Regions from separate parts of the Cellvibrio sp. ATLC23 genome, predicted to be linked through region 1. Evidence: predicted binding sites of a transcription regulator. Region 1 holds the regulator's gene; the other holds the start of a gene.
What was found. The regulator sigma-54, encoded in region 1, starts transcription at its own class of promoters, with help from an activator protein. The targets are predictions, from matches to a motif close to TGGCACANNNNTTGCNNT.

Region 1 (3,816 bases):
CCGATGGCCCGTCAGATCGCGATTACACGCTGATCCAGCTTCCGGATATGGCTTTTTACGATGCTGAATCCGCAGCGCCCTGGTTAGTCACCGCTGAAACTGGTCGCAGCGAAGCCAACGGTCAGCTTATTCGCCTGCTGGATAATGTATTAATTCAACAGCAGACGCCGACGCAGGGATTGATTCAAATCACCACTAGCGAGCTGCGTGTGCGCGCCAGCGAACAATTCGCGGAAACCGACAAAGCTGTTAAGATGCGCAGCGCTAAAGGTCAGATAGATGCGATTGGTATGGATGCCGACCTGGCGCAGAGTCGGCTTCAGTTAAAGTCCCAGGTTAAGGCTGTTTATGATCCCCGCTAAATTTCGTTTTGTTTTATCCCCAATTGCAGTGGCAATCGCTGCATTTATCGCCAGCTATAGCACCACCAGCCTGGCTCTACCCAGCGACAAACATGAAACCATTCGCGGCTCAGCGGACAACCTTACTGTCGATCAAAAAAATGGGGTGGCGACCTATACGGGCTCGGTAAAAATTCAGCAGGGCTCGCTAGTGATTACTGCGGAGTCGATTGTGATTCACACCAACCCTGACAGCAGCGTGGAAAAAATGATCGCCTCCGGCAACCCGGCGCGCTTCCAGCAGCAGCCCGAAAAAGATCAAGGTGTCGTCACCGCCGCAGCCAAACAAATTACTTACACCCCCAGTAACGAGCATCTGCTATTAATCGAAGATGCATCAGTTGAGCAAAACGGTGCAGTGATGAGCGGCCCCCATATTGATTACGATTTAGTGAAAGAAGTGATGAAAGCAGCTGGCAATACCAGCGCATCCGGCACCGGCCAGCGAATCGAAATTGTGATTCCGCCGAAGACGAACAACACCGACCCAAGTGCTCCCACCTCATCATCCAACGCTGCGCAATAATACCTATGCCTACTCTGCACGCACGCCATCTGGCTAAAAGCTACAAAAAACGCAAAGTCGTTATCGACGTATCCATCACCGTTGAAAGCGGCCGCATTGTTGGTTTACTCGGCCCCAATGGCGCGGGTAAAACCACCTGTTTTTATATGATTGCCGGGCTGGTAGCTGCCGATAACGGCACAGTGTTGATTGACGACCGCGACCTTACCCAGCTCCCAATTCACGGGCGCGCGCGCGCAGGTATTGGCTATTTGCCGCAAGAGGCATCGATTTTCCGCAAGCTGAGCGTTGCCGATAACATCATGGCGATTCTGGAGACACGCAAGGATTTAGATAGCTTTCAACGTCAGGCAAAGCTCGAGTCGCTGCTGAGCGAGTTCCATATCACCCACATCCGTGACAGCTTGGGCATGGCACTTTCGGGCGGTGAACGCCGCCGGGTAGAAATCGCCCGCGCGCTGGCCACCGACCCTAAATTCATTCTGCTCGATGAACCCTTTGCCGGTGTTGACCCCATCTCTGTCAACGACATCAAAGAAATTGTGCGCCACCTTAAAGATCGCGGCATCGGCGTGTTAATTACCGACCACAACGTGCGCGAGACGCTGGATATCTGCGAGACCGCTTATATTGTCAGCGAAGGCCACATTATTGCCGAAGGTGATGCAGACACTGTGCTCAGCAATACTAAAGTGCGCGAGGTCTATCTGGGTGAGCATTTCCGCTTGTAAGCGAGTCAAATCCCTGCGCTAAGAGTGTTACCAACTGCCTTAATGGCACCACCATAAGCAACACACAAAAAACTTGACAAGTAACAATCTTTATCCATTAGGCATAAAGCTTGCTTAACTGTATTGCTTGCGCGCCAAACCCTGACTAAACTCCCCTTATCCGATGTTTTCCATCCGCGTTATAAGGGTTTGTCGTTCACATAATGAAGCAATCTCTCCAGCTCAAACTCGGTCAACAGCTGACCATGACCCCACAATTGCAACAGGCTATTCGCCTTTTGCAACTATCGACCTTAGATCTGCAACAAGAAATCCAGGAAGCGCTCGAATCCAACCCAATGCTGGAAATGGAAGAAGCCTTCGATTCGTCAAACTCAACCAATGAGTATGAAGGTAGCGAGCAGGACAAAGCAGATTACACCCGCCAATTGGAAATCGCCGCGGAAGCGGGCGCTGATCACGGCAGCGACTTTACCGCAAGCGAAAACTTTTCCTCTACTGGCGATAATTACAGCGAGACCAGTAACACCAGCGATGGCGATAGCGATGTCTATGGCGAAGGCGAAAGCTTTAGCGCAGACAGCGGCGATTGGAGCGACTCCATTCCCAGCGATTTGCCAGTAGATACCAGTTGGGATGATGTGTACCAATCCTCCTCTAGCGGCAGCTCCAGCAATTACGACAACGAAGACGGTGATTTCGAGAGCCGCCGCGCAGTGACAGATTCGCTCTACGACCACCTGATGTGGCAATTGAATCTGACGCCTATGTCGGACCGCGACCGTGTACTGGCCATGGCAATTATCGATGCAGTGGAGCCCAGCGGCATGCTGTCCATCAGTATCGAAGAAATTTTTGAAGGTATGCGCGGCGATTTTGAAGAGCTGGAACTGGATGAAGTCCAAGCCGTTCAACACCGTTTACAGCAGTTTGATCCCTGCGGCGTGTGCAGCCAAAATCTATCTGAATGCCTGCTGGTACAGTTGCAACAATTTGACCCCAAAACACCGTTTTTGGAAGCGGCAAAGTTAATTACCAAACAATACTTGCCAGTGCTCGGCAGCCGCGATTATCGCCAGCTAATGCGCCGTACCAAATTAAAAGAAGCAGAGTTAAGCCAAGCGGTAGCCTTAATTCAAAGTTTAAATCCGCGGCCGGGCGATATGATTGCCAATGGCGATACCGAATACGTTGTTCCCGATGTATTTGTCGACAAACGCGATGGTCGCTGGATAGTTGAACTCAACCCGGACATAGCGCCGCGCTTGCGCATCAATTCCGATTACGCCTCCATGGTGAAACGCGCCGACTCCAGCACCGACAACACATTTTTAAAAGATAATCTGCAAGAAGCGCGCTGGTTCTTAAAAAGTTTGCAAAGCCGCAATGAAACCCTGCTGAAAGTGGCGAGCTGTATCGTAGAAAAACAGCGCGGCTTTTTAGATTACGGCCCCGAGGCAATGAAGCCATTGGTGCTGCACGATATAGCCGAAATTGTGGAGATGCACGAATCGACTATTTCGCGAGTCACTACGCAAAAATACATGCACACACCGCAGGGTATTTTTGAATTGAAATATTTTTTCTCCAGTCACGTCAGCACCGACAGCGGCGGAGAGTGTTCATCGACTGCAATTCGCGCCATCATCAAAAAATTGGTCAGTGCTGAAAACCCGAAAAAACCATTGAGCGACAGTAAAATTACCGACCTGCTCGGCGAGCAAGGCATTCAAGTGGCGCGACGTACGATTGCCAAATATCGTGAGTCGCTCAACATTCCGCCATCGAATGAGCGCAAAACGATTTAGCAATTAATGCTCAAAATAACTAGATTAACAGTGTGAGTCTAATGTAGGTTGTATTGTGAGGCTGCTCTAGTAACAGCCGTTTTGTTTCCAGCGAGAGGAAGTACTTATGCAATTAAATATCAGCGGTCACCACGTAGAAGTAACTGATTCAATGAGAGAGTATGTCTCCAGTAAATTGGAGCGACTGAGCCTGCACAACGACCGCATCACCAGTGTTAATGTCATCCTCTCGGTAGATAAACTGATTCAAAAAGCAGAAGCCACTATTCATGTAAGCGGTAAAGATTTATTTGCCGATGCCACCCATGAAGACCTGTATACCGCTATTGATGCACTATCCGACAAGCTTG
Region 2 (3,816 bases), on a different contig from region 1:
TTCAGCAAGCGTTGAATGATTGCGGTGGTGTTGTTGCTCGGGCAGCAGATAAGCTTTGCGTGCGCCGCACCACCCTGGTAGAAAAAATGCGCAAGTATGAAATGCAGCGGTAGCGATAGTATCTTGCTTGCCTAATGCTAAAGAGGTGGGTTGAATCGGGGAACTGGCTCCCCTTGACCCTCGCGGCTACTTTGTGAGTGTTGCGACTACTTTCAATATTGACGATGTTAATTTGCTTAATTCATCTTTGCTGATGATGAAGGGCGGCATTAAATAGATAACATTGCCAAAGGGGCGGATCCACACTCCCAACTCGATAAACAGCGGCATTAACTTGCTCGTATCCACTGCGTTTTCTAATTCGACCACCCCGATAGCACCCAGCACGCGCACATCGCGCACGTATGAGAAATCTTTGCATGGTGCCAATTCATCGCGCATTTGTTGCGCGATGTTCGCAACTGTTGTCTGCCAATCGGAGTTGAGCAGCAGATCAATACTGGCATTGGCCACAGCACAGGCAAGCGGGTTAGCCATATAGGTCGGCCCATGCATAAAAATGCCACTCTCACCACTGCAGATGCCGTTGCTCACCTTGTCGTTGCAGAGTGTTGCTGCCAGGGTGATGTAACCTGCGGTCAGTGCTTTGCCTATACATAAAATATCCGGGCTGATACCGGCGTGCTCACAGGCAAATAGTTTTCCAGTGCGGCCAAAGCCGGTGGCGATTTCGTCGACGATTAAAAGAATTTCATTTTTATTGCAGAGCTCGCGTACACGCCGTAAATAATCCGGTGAATAAAAACGCATTCCTCCAGCACCCTGAACAATCGGTTCAAGAATGACTGCCGCAATCTTTTGGCGATGTTGTTGGATGAGCTGTGCAAAATTCGCAATATGGGATTCTTGAAACGTCTCATCAAAACTGCAAGGTGGCGCTTCTGCAAATAAATGATGTGAAAGCGAGCGGTGAAAGAGATGGTGCATACCTGAGTGTGGATCGCAAACTGACATGGCACCAAAAGTGTCGCCATGATAACCGCGCTTTAATGTTAGAAACATGGTGCGCTGAGCCTGACCTTGAGAATGCCAATATTGAATTGCCATCTTAAGTGCAACTTCAACTGCAACAGAGCCTGAATCAGAAAAGAAAACTTTATTTAATCCATCGGGAGCTATTTTAGCGAGTGAGCTGGCGAGCTTTACTGCAGGTTCATGTGTAATTCCGGCAAACATCACGTGCGCCATTTTACCAACTTGATCAATCACTGCTTGATTTAATACCGGATGATTGTAGCCGTGCAGTGTGCTCCACCAAGAGGACATGCCGTCAACCAAAACGCGGCCGTCTGCCAGATGTAATTCTGCCCCCTGTGCGTGGTTTACTGCTGCAACAGTACCGGGTTGGGTAAATGATGTGTAAGGGTGCCACACGTGAGCACGATCTAGGCGCAGTAAATCTTGGTTGGCAATTTCTTGGCTGTATATCATGAGGGTTCCATATCATCCGCAGAAAATAATTAGTCGTTTGCCCCAAGCTTAACGAAATTTTTTGTAAAAAGCTGAATCAATTGCGTTAATTCACGGTGGCATTAATTAAATCTGAGAATCAAATCCAGTTGTTTGTGCGATAGTTTATCCGTCCTGTTGATGTGATTGGTGATGCCGCGAATTACATCTTCAGCATTGGTGTTTCTATCTTAGTTCAGAACAAGAGAATCAGTAGCTTTCTTCTACTGGTTTATTTTCACGATTGCCTGTCCTCAGGCGGCGTAGCTGTTGATGGGTTCTGGGGCGCAGTGTCCACTATGGCTGAGTTGCGATTCGCGCAGAAATCGGGCGAGCGCGGCGCGCGTCTCTTCCTCCATATCGATAAACTCAACACTGATTTGGGTATGGCGATAAGGGCTGCGACCTATACGAAACGCACAGATACGCGCGCGGCAACGAATTTGTAGCTCATCGCTAATATCCACCTCGCACATTGGCAATAGAGCGCCATGGCGCAGGTAGGGCAGCATATTGCCCGCTACTATCAAGCGTAGTCCGCCGGTAGAAATGTCTTGTAATGTGCCATAACTGGGTTCTTGCCCAAGGGTGCGAATTTTGACCGAAAGTGGTGATTGGTGGCCGACGATAAAACGCGGTGCGTTGCGTCTGGGCATGTAATAAACAAACTCAGGCAGGGCGATGGCAAATCCTATTGCGTCATAGGTAAAGCCCATGGCGACTATAGGGGCGCGAATGACCAGCTGCTCGCCATTGCGATGGTGGCGCAGGGTAATTTCATCGCCCGCGTCTAATAATAGTTGTTGCGGGAAAAGGTCATCCAGCCAGAGTAGGCCGCGTTCGACATCAATCGCCAAAATCATGCTCTGATAAACACGGCTGGTACCGGTAATTTTTATCTCCAGTAATTGCCTCTGTGCGTGTAACTCCGCTAGTGGGAGATACCGCTCAGGGATGTTATTTGCGGACGATACGTCCTCTTGTCCAGCGGCTGGTGCTTTGGTTGGTGCAGATGAGCGAGCACCTTTTCTAAACAGTTTGTCGAAAAACGACATGACTACCTCCTCACGGCAAAAATTCTCCCCTGGTACTGCTTTCGGTGGGGGCTTGATGGTGGTAAGAGCAAGCCCTATGCCAGATGCTGGAGGTGCCAGTCTGTATAGGGTATCCAGACAATAGTTGTAGCGATTTCAGTTGCTTAGCCGGTAATAACCCTATTATAGACCGGCAAAATCTTGCCGTGATTTGGGGGATTCGTTTCAACTTGCGCGCAAAATCCGTACAATGCGCCGCTCGCCGACCCAGTCGCCGATTGAGCTACCTTCCCGCATGAGTTTTGAGTCCATGAAAGAGTTACACGAACGCAGAGATCGCCTTGAATTTAACAAGCTGCAAAAACGCTTGCGCCGCCTGACAGGCTCAGCCATTGTCGATTACAACATGATCGAGGATGGCGACAAGGTGATGGTGTGTTTGTCGGGGGGTAAGGACTCTTACACCATGCTCGATATTTTAATGAGCTTGCAAAAGACGGCACCGATTTCGTTTGAATTGGTTGCAGTAAATATGGATCAGAAGCAGCCCGGTTTCCCAGAGCATATCTTGCCGCAGTATTTGGAGCAGGTCGGCGTGCCTTACCATATCATCGAGCGTGATACTTACAGCATCGTCAAAGAAGTGATTCCGGAAGGCAAAACCACCTGTGGCTTATGCTCCCGTCTGCGTCGCGGTACGCTGTATGGTTTTGCAGAGGAAATTGGTGCAACCAAAATTGCGCTTGGTCATCATCGCGACGATATTATCGAAACCTTATTTTTGAATATGTTTTTCGGTGGCAAGCTAAAAGCCATGCCGCCCAAACTCTTGGCCGATGATAAACGCAATATAGTGATTCGCCCGCTGAGTTACTGCGCGGAGGAAGATATTGCCCATTTTGCTGAGCTAAAAGGCTTCCCGATCATTCCGTGTAATCTCTGCGGTTCACAAGAAAACCTGCAGCGTCAGGTTGTTAAAGACATGTTGCAGCAATGGGAACGTCAATTTCCCGGCCGTACCGAAACAATTTTCTCGGCTATCCGCAATACCCAACCATCGCAATTGGCCGATTTAAATTTATTCGATTTTGTGAACCTTAAAACCAATAAAGATGCCCCCGCAGTTGATGATGAGGCAGATGCTTGCGGCATAGCGTCACCCGTGAATCACAGCGACAATGCAGTTCAGTATGTGGATGTATTGGATATTCATTAATCTGGATTTAACCCGCTAATAACCAAAAAGGCTGCATTTTGCAGCCTTTTTGGTTTT

Region 2: a site for sigma-54 is predicted at 2,629-2,646, ahead of AC2CG4_RS09505 (flagellar brake protein). Genes of this name have one in related genera too.

What each region holds. Positions count from the first base shown of each region.
Region 1 covers NZ_JBXUOS010000006.1:204,571-208,386, forward strand. Annotated here, with positions in the region: gene lptC (LPS export ABC transporter periplasmic protein LptC) at 1-362, shown strand, start outside; gene lptA (lipopolysaccharide transport periplasmic protein LptA) at 349-927, shown strand; gene lptB (LPS export ABC transporter ATP-binding protein) at 933-1,658, shown strand; gene AC2CG4_RS11860 (RNA polymerase factor sigma-54) at 1,862-3,466, shown strand; gene hpf (ribosome hibernation-promoting factor, HPF/YfiA family) at 3,573-3,816, shown strand, end outside.
Region 2 covers NZ_JBXUOS010000004.1:404,988-408,803, reverse strand. Annotated here, with positions in the region: gene AC2CG4_RS09515 (sigma-54-dependent transcriptional regulator) at 1-113, shown strand, start outside; gene bioA (adenosylmethionine--8-amino-7-oxononanoate transaminase) at 187-1,491, opposite strand; gene AC2CG4_RS09505 (flagellar brake protein) at 1,764-2,564, opposite strand; gene ttcA (tRNA 2-thiocytidine(32) synthetase TtcA) at 2,854-3,759, shown strand.